Regions from separate parts of the Brevibacillus sp. AY1 genome, predicted to be linked through region 1. Evidence: riboswitches for the same ligand, from Rfam matches in the RefSeq annotation. Region 1 holds a riboswitch; the other holds the start of a gene.
The links. Region 1 has a riboswitch for cyclic di-AMP ahead of JZI27_RS12070 (ABC transporter ATP-binding protein). Riboswitches for the same ligand answer to the same signal wherever they lie in the genome.
Positions count from the first base shown of each region.

Region 2: linked by a shared signal. The riboswitch ahead of JZI27_RS15375 (CAP domain-containing protein) and the one ahead of JZI27_RS12070 (ABC transporter ATP-binding protein) in region 1 are both predicted to bind cyclic di-AMP.

Region 1 covers NZ_JAFLPN010000012.1:40,432-47,741, forward strand. The annotation lists gene JZI27_RS12045 (Lsa family ABC-F type ribosomal protection protein) at 1-566, opposite strand, end outside; gene JZI27_RS12050 (hypothetical protein) at 928-1,275, shown strand; gene JZI27_RS12055 (coenzyme F420-0:L-glutamate ligase) at 1,382-2,572, opposite strand; gene JZI27_RS12060 (LysR family transcriptional regulator) at 2,692-3,594, shown strand; gene JZI27_RS12065 (AEC family transporter) at 3,679-4,572, shown strand; cyclic di-AMP (ydaO/yuaA leader) riboswitch at 4,782-4,915, shown strand; partial or broken gene JZI27_RS12070 (ABC transporter ATP-binding protein) at 5,121-5,861, shown strand; gene JZI27_RS12075 (ABC transporter permease) at 5,928-6,578, shown strand; gene JZI27_RS12080 (osmoprotectant ABC transporter substrate-binding protein) at 6,607-7,310, shown strand, end outside.
Region 2 covers NZ_JAFLPN010000019.1:12,343-19,652, forward strand. The annotation lists gene JZI27_RS15345 (RCC1 domain-containing protein) at 1-1,037, opposite strand, end outside; gene JZI27_RS15350 (catalase) at 1,194-2,801, opposite strand; gene JZI27_RS15355 (2-phosphosulfolactate phosphatase) at 2,846-3,409, opposite strand; gene JZI27_RS15360 (hypothetical protein) at 3,750-4,199, shown strand; gene JZI27_RS15365 (cold-shock protein) at 4,304-4,507, opposite strand; gene JZI27_RS15370 (rhodanese-like domain-containing protein) at 4,928-5,266, shown strand; cyclic di-AMP (ydaO/yuaA leader) riboswitch at 5,360-5,509, shown strand; gene JZI27_RS15375 (CAP domain-containing protein) at 5,518-6,237, shown strand; gene JZI27_RS15380 (hypothetical protein) at 6,314-6,478, opposite strand; gene JZI27_RS15385 (aminotransferase class I/II-fold pyridoxal phosphate-dependent enzyme) at 6,706-7,310, shown strand, end outside.

The sequences.
Region 1 (7,310 bases):
GTCTTATTGATGGAAAGAATATGGTCCACGCAGTTGTCCAGAAAAGCACGGTCATGGGACACCAAAATATAGCCGCTTTTGGTATGGAGATAATCACTGACAAGCTGCCGGGCATTCATGTCCAGATGATTGGTTGGCTCGTCGATTAGCAGGAAGTGGTTTTCCTTCAGAAACAAGGCAGCCAACAGCAGTTTTGTTTGCTCGCCATTGGACAGGGTATCAAAAGGGCGATACAAAACATCCTCCGATACCTTCAGCAAGGAAAGCTCGCGCATCAATTCCCAGTGCTGATAGTCTGGAGTGATGTCGTTGATCACATCCAAGGTCTGCTGCTCCTTGTTTGCGATCTGGAAAGGGAAGTACTCAAAATGGACGTTCGCAGAAATCTTGCCGCTGTAGTCGTACTTGCCGAGCAGCAGGTTGAGAAAGGTTGTTTTTCCTCTGCCGTTCCTTCCCGTAAATCCCAATTTCCAATCGGTATCGATCTGGAAATTTACGTTTTCAAATATGTGATCGAAGCTGCCTTCATAGGCAAACGTCAGGTTGGAGACTTGAATTAATGACATCACAATACCCCCTGTATGAAAAAATAAAAGCTACAAGAAAGTTACTTTCTCGCAGCTCGAATACATACAGTAAATCCAACCCAAATATGGCGTCAGATCAGGATATGGTATGAGAGAAAGGATATCGTAACTTTCTTGCGTATAAAGAAATAAAACATGCGAAAAAAACCGCTGTTTTGTTTGACTTTACGTGCAAGAAAACTTACATCCTCTTCAACTCCCATCATGAATTACAAAAATTGTATCACAACCATGTGCAAAATCCAAATCGATTTTGTCGGAGGTACGCTGGGTTCATCGGGTCATTAGGAATGTATGGCAATGGCTTGGGGTAAAGTAAGAGGGACTGGAAGACGAAAGGATGACGAGCAACTTGACGAAAAAAGACTATGTCCTTACCATCGTAGATCATTTGCAGAAGCACCAGGAGATCATGTCAAGCGATCTTCAATCCTTGCTGCAAGATGTGAAGACCAACATCGAGCAGGTTCCGGCAGATACCTTTTTCCTCGAAAGCAACATGGTGATGACAGAGACTGTTTCCGAGCGGAAGCCTAATGTGTCTGAGCCGCTGTTTCGGCTCTCTGAAGCATACGATGAGCTGAAAAAGCTGGCCGAGGCGAACCGGGAGTCACGACCAGAGCTGTTGTCAGCGGTGACACAGCTGGAAGGTCTTCTGAATTCGTCCGAAGGCTATTTTCCTGAATAAAATCAAGGGTTTATATTCTAGAGGCAATCTCCAAGTACTCACTATGCAGAGTACGAGATTGCCTCTAAATTTGGTTGCGCGCAGGCTTTAGCGAGCGTACTTGCGCTTATTTTGTATAGTTATCAAAATAACCTTGAATATAAACAACAGGCGTACCCTTATCTCCGCTGCCAGAAGTTAAATCGGATAGGGAACCGATCAGGTCGGTAAGTTTTCTAGGTGTAGTACCCTGTGCTTCCATCGATCCGACAAGATCAGAATCTTTATTGTTAATGTAATGAGAGATCGCTTGCTTAAGCTCTTCTCCTCTTAAATCTGCAAAGTTATTATCAGCAAGATATTTTAGTTTGACTTCATTGGGCGTACCGTCAAGTCCTGATGTGTAAGCTGGCGAAACAACAGGATCAGCGAGCTCCCAAATCTTCCCTACCGGGTCTTTAAAAGCTCCATCTCCATAAATCATGACTTCAATATCCTTACCCGTCTTTTCTTTGAGAAGATGCTGTATTTGATCCACGATAGGCTGGCAATTACGCGGGAACAGCTTCACACTGGTTTCAGTCGATTTATTTGATCCCAGCAGGCCGTAAGCTTCGTTATATCCACTACCATCAATAGACTCAGACAAAATGTTATCGAGGCTATAGATTTTGACTCCGCCATTTGCCTTCAAGATTCTTTTTGTTCTGAATCTCGAATGGATATCACAAGTCAGAACGCTTTTGGTGTATTGTAAAATGGTCTTTGGATGATTGGAGAAAATCACTTCACATTCGACACCGTATTCTTCCACGATCGATTTATAGTAATCAATATAGTCCACACCCGTAAAAGGATGTTTATTATAGCCAAAATGTTCACGGAATTGCTGTTCTGTTAAAACATCCGTCCAAGGATTCACTCCTTTTTCATCCAGCATATCCAAATCTACCAAGTGGTTTCCTACCTCGTCTGATGGATAGCTAAGCATCAGAACCATTTTTTTAACGCCTTTTGCAATACCGCGCAGAACAACTGCAAAACGATTACGACTCAAGATCGGAAAAATAACGCCAACCGTATCTTCTCCAAATTTCGAACGTACATCTTTCGCAATATCATCGATCGTTGCATAATTCCCTTGAGCACGAGCAACGATAGACTCTGTGATCGTAACGATGTCTTTGTCATTCATGTGAAAGCCTTCCACTTCCGAAGCCTTTAGCACACTATCTACAACGATTTCCTCGATGCTGTCCCCTTGATTGATGATCGGGCAACGAAGGCCTCTAACAACAGTTCCAACTACTCTTTCCACTATGATCACTCCTTGTAAGGACTAAAGCTTATTCACAAGACTTACTGCTTGTACTATACATCGGTTGAGTGATATAAGTAAAATGAATATATGGAATGATAGGTATAAGGGGCGCTTATATGATAAGCAAATTAGATTTATATAAAATATTTTGCAAGGTAGGAAAAAGGAAAAGCTTTTCTAAGGCAGCCAAAGACCTTTACATGACCCAACCCGCTGTTAGCCAGGCAATCATGCAATTGGAAAGAGAATTGGATATACGTCTTTTTAATCGAACGCCTAAAGGGGTATCTTTAACAAACGAAGGCAGTCTTCTCTATGAATATGTAAATTCGGCTTTGAAATTAATTGATGTTGGGGAAGAAAAGATTTTAGAATTCAAGAATTTGTCGACAGGGGAATTAAAGATTGGGGTAGGGGATACGATATCGAGATATTTTTTACTTCCCTATCTGGAAGCTTTTCATAGTAAATATCCCAATATTAAATTTAAGATCGTGAATGGTACCACATTAGAGCTTTGTTCGATATTAAAATCAGGAGAGGTTGATATTGCCATTGTTAATTTGCCTCTTGATGATTCTACCTTAGAACAAAGACCGTGCATCGATATCCATGATATTTTTGTTTGTGGGGAGAAATACAAGCATCTCGTATCGAAACCCATAACCCTAGATGAAGTGGTAAAGCTGCCTTTAATCCTGCTTGAATCGAATTCAAATTCCAGAAGGTATGTAGAAGATTATCTGCTATCGAAAGGCATACAGATTTCTCCGGAATTTGAATTGGGCTCTCATGACTTATTACTGGAATTTGCGAAAATCAATTTAGGAATAGCCTGTGTGACCAAAGAATTTTCCCAAGAGTATTTGAAAAAAGGATTATTGTATGAAGTACCTTTAACGGATGAGATACCAAAGAGAGAAGTAGGAGTCTGCTTTTTAAAAAGTGTGTCGCTCTCACCAGCTGCATCGAAATTTGTGGAGATATTGGAAAATAATAAAGTCGATCACGCTACCTAAAAAATAAAGCGGGATCGGCTTTTTTTCATGTTGCTCTGGTATACTGAAGCAGGAAAGTGAATGGATAAGGAAGTAGGGAATGGCATGATATTTTTCCAAGTGATTTTACCTGTATTACTGATTTTTTTGAGTGGTTACATCTTGCAGCGGATCTACAAGCTGGATCTCAAACCCATCTCGACACTTGCCATATACGTGTTGTCTACGGCTCTGGTGTTCCGTACGTTTTACAAGACGCCGCTCGATATGCAGCTGTTCTACATCGTGGTGATCTCCACCTTGCTGACGATTGGGCTGATCCTGATCACGCAAATGACAGCGAAATGCTTCAAGTACGACAAGCAGCAGGAAAGCGCGATGATGCTCTCCACGGCTTTCATGAACAGTGGAAACTACGGGACGCCGATCATTCTGTTTGCTTACGGCGAGACGGGCTTTCACTATGCGGTACAGATCATGGTGTTCCATGCCATCATCATGGGAGTCTTCGGTGTCTATTTCGCTTCCCGGGGCAAAGGCGGGGCGAAGGACGCGATCAAGATGGTGCTGAAGCAGCCCTCTAATCATGCGGTTGTGGTCGCTGTCTTGTTTCAAAAGCTTCAGATTTCGATACCAGAAACCTATTACCAGGCGATTGATCTGGTTGCCCAGGCTGCAATTCCGGTGGTGATGCTGATTTTGGGCATGCAGCTGGCCAATGTATCGGCAAAAGGACTGGAGTGGAAAGGGATCAGTATCGCGAGCGTGATTCGGCTGGTCGCATCCCCGGTGCTCGCTTATCTCATCTGTCTGATGTTTCCGATTGATCCCTTGCTTCAGAAGGTACTGATTGTTTTGGCAGCGATGCCTTCAGCGGCGACCACCGCGATGTATGCCATCCAATTTAATGCCAGACCGCAGTTTGTCTCCAGCTCCGTCTTGGTGACGACGGTGATGAGTGTAGGAACCTTGACATTCCTGCTGCACTTTTTACAATGAAGCGCGATTTTCATGAACATTCCGATTGCGGCAGGGAAGGATTTGGAAGGATACCGGAGGATTCAGAAGAAAGAGAAAACTGATTACGGTTAACTCCCTTTGAGAGAGTCAGAGGGGGTTATACGGCGTTTTTTGAAAATTGAGTATACATTCACGTTATGGTAAACTGAATTTCATTACCCAATCCGTTTTAGTAGCGATTTAACCAACTTCATATCGGGCCTAGTTTCGTCCTTGACGAAAACGGGGGAACCATCATTGGGGTTAATTCTGTGCAAACAGAAGGGATGCTACCTGCCATCCTACCCGTCAGCTAACCTCGTCGGCTAAAGCAGAATCAGCATACAATCTACGTGTACATGCTTGCTTTTCGTGTATTGACTAGCAGCTCTATTTGGGCTACCAGTCGCGCACTATGCAAGCTTATTTCCCCATATTTGTATGTGAGAAAAGAGTCGATATACTGCTTTCGTCCGGAAGGTCCTCCAGACGTGAACAGTGTCTCGACTTTTTTCTTTTCATAAATCTTTTTCGAAGGAGTGGTGCTTATGATTTCCTTTCAACAAGTGGAAAAACGCATTGGCGACGCCTCCATTATCAAGGGTTTGAACCTGGAGATCCATGCGGGTGAGCTGTTTGTCCTGATTGGCCCCAGTGGATGCGGAAAGACGACAACGATGAAGATGATCAATCGACTGATCGAGCCGACCGCAGGCAGGATTGAGATCAACGGAGAGGATATTTTCAAGACTGATCCAGTGGAGCTTCGCAGGAGCATCGGGTATGTCATTCAGCAAATTGCCCTGTTTCCGCACATGACGATTGGCGAAAATGTCGCGCTGGTGCCCAAGCTGAAAAAAATGGAGCGCAGCCAGTACGAAAAAAAGGTAGACGAACTGCTGGACATGGTAGGACTTGATCCAAAGGTCTTCAAAAATCGCTACCCTGCTGAGCTGAGCGGCGGTCAGCAGCAGCGCGTCGGCGTCATTCGCGCGATGGCCGCAGATCCACCGATTATTTTGATGGATGAACCATTCAGCGCATTGGACCCGATCAGCAGGGAGCAGCTGCAGGATGAATTTGTCCGCTTGCAAAAAACGATCAACAAGACGATCGTGTTCGTGACGCATGATATGGACGAAGCGATCAAGATTGCCGATCGCATCTGTCTGATGAACGACGGCACTGTCGTTCAGCTGGATACACCGGATGTGCTATTGCAAAATCCGGCCAACGAATTCGTCGTGAATTTTATCGGAGCCAAACGCCTGCGCAAGGTAAAGGAGCTGCACCCGGCCACTTCCAAAAAAGCGGCGCTCCCGAAGTGGAGTATATCCTAACAAGGGGGTGTGAAGATGAATGATTGGATTTTGTTTTTGACAGAAAGGTATGACCTGGTCCTGTCCCTTCTTTGGGAGCATAGCTACATTTCCTTTATCGCCGTAATGGCTGGATTTCTGATCGCTGTGCCGCTCGGTATTCTGCTGACGAGGACAGAGAAAATCAATAAATACGTCATCGGGTTTGTCAACATCCTGCAGACGATTCCCAGTCTTGCCCTCCTGGGTCTGATGATTCCACTCCTCGGAATCGGGGCCGTACCTGCGGTCGTAGCCTTATTTCTTTATTCTCTGTTACCCATGCTGCGCAATACGTTTACGGGTATCCGAGAAGTAGACCCGGCCCTGATCGAAGCAGCTCGTGGCATGGGCATGACCAGCTTTCAAATACTGCTGAAAATTGAATTGCCGATGGCGATATCCATCATCATGGGAGGGTTTCGAACAGCAACGATCTATACCATTAGCTGGGCCACGCTCGCTGCCGTGATCGGCGGGGGAGGACTCGGATACTTGGTATTTACCGGACTTGGGCTTGCAAACGACAACATGCTGATTACAGGTGCGCTTGCAACCGCAATGCTGGCGACGATTGCTGACTTATTGACAAGAAAAGTTCAGAAGCTATGCACGCCAAAAGGATTAAAGATAAAGCGTGCGGATTAAGGGGGAACAACCATTGAAAAGCAATTGGATGAAAGCACTTATCATAGCAGGATTATCACTGGTACTAGCCACTGGATGCAGCTCTGGCGATGTCGTCAAGATCGGACATCAGCCCACATCGGAGCAGACGATTCTTGCGCATATGCTCCAGCAAGTCATTCAAGGCAATTCCGACCTGAAGGCTGAGCTGGTTGGCGGTCTCGGGGCGACTCCTGTCGTGTTGAAAGCGATGCAGAACAACGATATCCAGATTTCCGCCGTACGTTATGTAGGAACCGATCTAACAAGCAGCCTCGGCTTGGAAGAATTCAGCAAGGATCCGCAGGAAGCTTTTGAACTGGTGAAAAACGGTGTGGCCGAGAAGTTCGACGAGCTCTGGTTCCCTTCGTATGGGTTTGATAACACGTATGTTTTTACCGTTCGTCAGGAGCTGGCTGATAAGCACAATCTGAAAACCATCTCCGATCTGGCTCCTATTGCCAAAGATTTGAGCTTGGGTACGGATTCAAGCTGGCTGGAGCGTCCGAATGACGGTTATCAGGCATTCAAACAAGATTACGGCATTGCGTTTGGCAAGACAACGCCGATGGACATCGGATTGGTGTATAAGGCTGTTGACTCCGGAGAGGTCGATATTGTGCTTGCGTATTCGACAGATTCCCGTCTGAAGGAATACGGTCTGGCAACCTTGGAGGACGACAAGCACTTCTTCCCGCCGTACGGAGCTTCTCC
Region 2 (7,310 bases), on a different contig from region 1:
TCCTTGAACATGACAGGGAGGCGTCCAAGCTGTCCTGTCATATTATTTCCCCAGGAAAACACTTGGCCGTTCTTGTCGAGTGCAAGTGCGTGATGATTACCCAGCTGCAGATCCACTATATCCATTAGCCCCGGAACCTGAACAGGGGACTCCACTTGCTCGGGATGATTGGAACCTAACAAGCCACTCTCATTCGAGCCCCATCCCCAGATGGTACCGTCTGGTCGGACGAAGAGAAAAAGACCCTTATCCCCAACAGCCAGTCGCTTGGCTCCATCAGCAGATGGCGTACGAACGACGCGGTGATCATCCGGGAAGAAGGTAAACACCTCATCGTTTACCGTTTGAATCAATGCCAGGTCATCTGCATTCGCACTTACCAGCTCTACTTTTCCAGGAATGGAGATGTCCTTGGCAGCCTCTGTATCCCATACGCCCATTTTTCCATTCAGATAGGAAAGACGCCCCTCCTCGTCAATAAGGTAGAGTGAAAAGCTCGTTCCATGAATCACGTTGATTTTCCTAAACTGTGTCATCTGTGTCGGAACTGGCCCCTCTCTTTCCACCTTCCATACCGTGCCGTCCCGCTTTAATGCAAATAAAGTCCCGTGCATTTCAATTTGTTGGATAGCGATCACATCGCTTAAAGCCTTCTCCTTGTGCCAATTCTTCTCCTGATCGGATCGCCATACGTGCCCGTCATCTGAAAGAACGAAATCTCCTGAAATTTGACGGATTGTAAAAGAAGTCTCGATTCTTTTTGGATGGTCTAACAATGGGTTATCATATCCCCATTTCCAGACGCCACCATCCGCGCTAAACGCATAGGAAATACCGGGCTTCCACCCGTACCCTGCTGCATCCGTGATTCGATCTGTCGAGATTGCTGTGATTCTAGTGCTGCTCAGATCAGAACCGGATTCCTGCTCCTGCACGACCTCCTGAACCTTTGCCGGATCGATCAGTCTGATCCCCAACACGATCACTGCGAGAGTCAGCAACCCCAAAAAGATCATCCAGAACCTTCCTCTGTTCATGAATCATGCTCCTTTAATCTGGTTTTATTTCCCAATAAGTAAGACGCTTCGTTTTCCAAATTGTTTCCGGCTATTCAAGACGATAACACCCTCTGTAGATCAAACAAAAAAGAGCGAAAAGGTTTCCCTCCCGCTCTTGGATGCACGCTTATGCCATTAGTACGGTTCAGCCTCATGCCCTTTTTGCTCCGCTTCTCGCACGGCTTCCCCAGCATGTGCAGCACCCATCGGACCGCCGATCTCATTCGTGTGGGACGTCCCAGCTTTCTCCACGCCCTCTCTAACACGTCGTCCGTAATCTTCATCGCTTTGCGTGAAATAATCGAACATCTTCTCTTGAATCCGAGGATCACATTTACTGAGTGCATTGACGAGATTGGATATCAGATCGTCTTTCTCCCAATCCTCCATCTGTCTGTAACGCTCTCCGGCCTGTTTGAAATCGTTGGTGCGATCTATTTTTTGCCGGACGATGTTTCCTTCCACATATGGTTGATGATCCTGTGCCTCTTGGTGAGCCTCATGCAGTCCCCCAAGTGTAGAAGGCTCGTAGTTGATGTGCGGCTGATTGCGGTCAACCCGATACAGCATTTGACCCCCTTCCTGATTCGTGGCAACATGCTTTTTCGGAGCATTGATGGGCAATTGGAGATAATTTGCTCCGACGCGATAACGCTGTGTATCTGAATAGGAGAAGGTTCTGCCCTGCAGCATTTTGTCGTCCGAAAAATCGAGCCCGTCTACGAGAACGCCAGTACCAAAAGCAGCCTGCTCAACCTCGGCAAAATAGTTTTCTGGATTTTTGTTCAATACCATTTTTCCGACCGGCAAAAAGGGAAACTGATCCTCCGGCCAAATCTTCGTATCATCGAGAGGGTCAAAATCCAGCTCAGGGTGTTCGTCATCACTCATAATCTGTACACATAACTCCCATTCCGGATAATCTCCCCGTTCGATGGCTTCATACAGATCCTGTGTAGCATGGTTGAAGTTCTTCCCCTGGATTTCTTCAGCTTCTTTTTGGGTCAGATTCTTTATGCCTTGTGCCAAAGGCTGCCAGTGATATTTGACCAACACCGATTCGCCTGCATGATTTACCCATTTATACGTGTTGACGCCGGAGCCTTGCATTTGTCTGTAGTTGGCCGGAATGCCCCAAGGAGAAAAAAGAAACGTGATCATGTGGGTGGATTCAGGTGTATTGGAGATGAAGTCAAAAATCCGCTCCACATCCTGAATATTGGTCACGGGGTCAGGCTTGAAAGCATGGATCAGATCGGGGAATTTCATCGCATCCCGTATGAAAAAAACCTTCAGGTTGTTCCCTACCAGATCCCAGTTCCCGTCTTCCGTGTAAAATTTGGTTGCGAAGCCCCTGGGATCCCGCAAGGTTTCAGGAGAGTGTGTTCCATGAATAACAGTAGAAAAACGCACAAAAACAGGCGTTCGTTTTCCAGGCTCCTGAAACAGCTTCGCTCTCGTATACTTGGATACCGGCTCATCTCCAGCTTTCCCGTATGCTTCAAAATACCCGTGCGCACCCGCTCCTCTTCCGTGAACGACTCGCTCAGGTACTCTTTCTCGATCGAAATGCGTGATCTTTTCAAGAAAATCATAATTTTCCAAGACTGTCGGACCACGTCTGCCAACCGTCCGGACATTCTGATTATCCGTGATGGGATGACCCTGCCGATTGGTTAGCGTATCGTTGCCCTCTCCTCCACTGTTCCTTTCATCTGACCCGTTGGATGTCACGTCCTTCATCTGCTTCCCCTGCCTTTTCCTGAATAATGGTGTCTAGAGAATTTTTACCAGAAGCAGGAGACTTTATGCAGTTTGCCGGTGGACCTATCATCCGTAAGCAATCGCGTTTTCAAAAGCATATGGTGATTGAGAAGGGGGAGGTTCTGGCTAACGTTCAGCATTGCAGCTAGATGTACATCATCCGGGTAACCCCTCACGATTAACTCTTGCCCTGAAACAGAATGTTCCAATAAGCTCTCCAGCTTGTATTGACTAGCTGAAAAGGTCGCTACAGCAGCTTTAGCTTCTGGCGAAAGATCATAATTCGACAATTCACTCAATATGGCACCTGCAGCTACCAAATCCTCCAGCGCAGGCCGCAGGCTGCCGTCGGGCCACCGCTCCCCGCAAGCGATCACGGAGACGCTCCCTTTATGCTGCTGAATAAATCGGGCTATAGCCTTCGCGTTGCGTAAACAGCCTGCTAGCACAATAGCGCCGCAATCTTTCGCCAGCACAGAGCAGGTAGATCCATTCGGAGATGGTAAAACAATTCGGCTCCCCCATCGAGTGGAGGGATGCTGGTGACAAGGAGATGGGCTCTCCTCTTTTTCCTGCCAGTATGGCATCTTGCTTACAGGCAAATGCTAGGGCACTGTCGCCCTTTGTTCGATAAGGATAGACGATTCCCCCCTGACCAAGAACCACATCCACGCATGTAGTGAAGGAAAGAACATCAATAATGACTAGAATATCCGATACTTGTCCATGTGTCTTTATCCCTTCGTACCCCCATTCAAAACGCGCCCTATATGACATTTGCTTATAAAATTCGGCATAATTCATCAATTTCCACTCCAATCTCGCAGAAATGGTTTATCGTTCCCTTATGTTAGCCGTTACCGAAGAAGACAAGACGCAATACAGTATATTGTCCCACTAGTCATAACAAGAATGGAGTGAGCATGAATGTCAGATTTTGAACAAGATGGTTTTGAAGAACGCAGAGAAAATCGTGAAGGCAGAAGACGCAGAAGAAGTTTGGTAAGAACGACAGGTATTCTCCAAAACAACCAAGCAGTCGCACTGAACGTCCATGTCGAGCTTGTCAACCTCAACCTGGATGAAGTAGAAGTCCGCGTACAAGTTTTGAACTGGGGTACAGCTGTAACCCAAACAAACCCTGTATCCACTGCTTTGGACGTTACACAATTCCTCCTGGGTAATACCCGCACAGCCTTCAATGCCACTATCCCCGCTTCCAACCACTATGAAGTTCGCTTGACCGTAGCTGGCAACGATGAAAACGTCCTGATCAACACTTATGGCCGTACAGCTGTTGGCGGCGGTATCCTGGATGGATACTCTGTCCTCAACAGTGAATTCACTACCGTCGAGATCGAGAACTGCATCTTCTAAAAACACCATAACAAGAAAAAAGAATTATGGTTTAGACCATAATTCTTTTTTCTGTTTTCATGAAAAAAAACTGCCCGCGAACGGACAGTTTTTCGGTAGGAGACTTACAGTTTTACTACGTTCTCAGCTTGAGGACCACGGTTGCCTTGAACGATGTTGAATTGAACGCGTTGGCCTTCGTCCAAAGTTTTGAAGCCATCACCTTGGATTGCGCTGAAGTGAACGAATACATCGTCTCCGCCTTCTACTTGAATGAATCCGAAACCTTTTTCTGCATTAAACCATTTTACTGTTCCGTTCGTTTGCATGAAGAAAACCTCCAAAAGTCAATTTGAATATGCTAGTCATATTTACCGAAGCAAATAAAGCTCACATATCATGTAAAAATACCATTTCTTGTAAAGTAGTATCCTTGCATGATATGTGAATTCATACCTACTTCAAAAATATGTGGTTACCGTGAGAATAAACCGAACTTGCATGTTACACTTTTGAAACCAAAAACAACGAAAGCCCTACCTCTCTTCCATCCTTGCGGCTCCGATGACCGCGCCAGTGTGAATCAGATATCAAAAACGTAATCCACTGTAGAGATCCCTTCATGGTATTACGTATCGGATTTCAAGTAGCATGATTATTCTACCATGTCTGTCCAACAAAATCAACATCTGCCTCTCTTCGACTAGGTGAATCACGTTTTGGTACAATGGTGGACAGGAGGGATATAGATGAACAAACAGACTGTGAATTGCCAAACCTTACAAGAAATGATGGACAACAAAATGAATCTCGTACTCCTGGATGTTCGTGACGTGGAAAAATTTCAATCAGGAAGTCTCCAATCCGATCTGTATGAGACGCACAATATCCCATATATGATGATGAAGGAATCTGACGAGCCACTGGACCCCAAGACAGCCCATCTATGGAAAGACAAGCAGATTGTTACCCTTTGCACATCGGGGAATAAAGCACAAAAGGCTGCGGCACTGCTCCGTGAAAAAGGATTTCAAGCGGTTGCCCTGTTGGGTGGACTGACAGCTTGGAGAGAAAAACAAAACGATTAATGAGAGTAACCAAGTTGCCTTGCTTCCAGTGAACTTCCAAATATTACAGCTATCATTTTCACTCGTATCTTTGTTAAAGTTGTTCATGCCAAACAAAACAACAAGCCGAGACTTCCAGATGGCTGGAAGTGCGGGGGACGATCTTGCGAAGCTCATTCGCTTGGGGTGAATCGCTTTTTGCGATGGGTTGTATCCTCAACCCAAATCCGACAACTAACCTCGTAGGCAAAAAAAAGGAGACGATGTGAATAATGAAGAACTTCGGTACTATTACCATCGCACTGGCACTTGGATTCGGAATCAGCCTTACTGGCTTTGTAGATACAGCTTCTGCAGCTGCAAAATCCCCAACACCAACAAATAACCAAGCACCTTGTCTGCTTCAATCCAACTTCAAGCAATGGATCCCGCAGATGACACAATGGTATGGATCCAATCAACCATATGCTGGTTTTCAACAACAGCAGCCCGCTGCACCACAACCCAAAGCTCCCGTACAGCAGCCTGTCCAGCAAGCACCTGTTCAACCACAAGTGCCAGCAAATAATCAAGCTCAACAGCCTGTAGCTGCACCTGCGCAACAAGGACAACAAAATGATCAAGCTGCTGCATTTACCAAAGAAGTTGCCGATCTGGTCAACCAAGAGCGTGCAAAAGCTGGTCTTGCTCCACTGCAATTCGATGCTGCTCTCTCGAAAGTAGCGACTGCAAAAGCAGCGGATATGGCACAAAACAACTATTTCGATCACAATAGCCCTACCTACGGTTCTCCATTTGACATGATGAAGCAATTCGGAATCTCCTACATGACAGCAGGAGAAAACATTGCAATGGGTCAACAATCTCCACAAGAAGTCATGACCCAATGGATGAACAGTGAAGGTCATCGCCAAAATATTATGAATGGTTCTTTCACTAAAATTGGTGTTGGCTATGTAAATGGATACTGGGTTCAATCCTTTATTGGATAATTAAACAGGCAGCCGTGCTTCTCGTGAGAAGAAGCACGGCTTTTCCATTGTATCGGAAGAAATAAACGCTGTTTCATCAACCTTGTTGATGCTGCCCCTGCTCACTTGTATTCGAAGTGCTGCAGCAACAGCCGTCGCTTCCCTGCTCCAACAGCTCAACCTCTTTTTGGTTCATTTTTTGTTTTGTTGGGTAAGCGGATACTTCTTTCAACTCGGTATTGATGTCTGACTGTTTACTCATCCGGTACAACCTCCCCGTTTTTACTCGTCTTACGGCTTTAGTATGTGTGCACTTTGTGTACGCATCCTTTTTAAATGATGGAATCGGATCTGTTCAAGACACATGTATCGAGAAAAGTACTTTGTGCAAAAAGTAAGGTGAAATCATCCCCTTCTAGATGACAAATGCATGTAGATACGCTATCTTTATTGGTAAACCAACTGTCGTACATGAAGAGGGAGGCTACCATGCATTCACTGGCATCGCATCTGAACCAAACCATTCAGCGTGAAAATCCGCATGTATTCCACATGCTTTCTCATGTTGGGAAGCTCATTTACTTCCCAAAAGAAGGAATCCTCAGTCAATCAGCTGAAGCAAAGGCGAAAGCCAAAAAATACAATGCAACGATCGGGATCGCTCTGGAAGACGGTCAACCGATGCATCTCAAAGTCATTCAGGATACATTGTCCGCATATAACCCCAAGGACATCTATGAGTATGCTCCTCCTGCAGGCAAGCCAGAGCTTCGTGCAGCTTGGCGCAAAAAAATACTCGAGGAGCAGCCTAGTCTCGCGAATAAGACGTATGGAACTCCGATTGTGACCAATGCACTTACGCATGGACTGAGCGTCGTTGCTGACCTGTTCGCGGATGTAGGGGACAGTGTGATCATCCCAGACAAGAACTGGGAAAACTACGAGCTCACCTTCTCCATCCGGCGCGGTGCGCAAATGGTTTACTACCCTCTGTATAATGAAAACATGAAGTTCAATGCTGAAGGATTGCGCGATGCCATTTTGGCCCAAAAAGGAAAAGGGAAAGCCATCGTCGTCCTGAACTTCCCGAACAA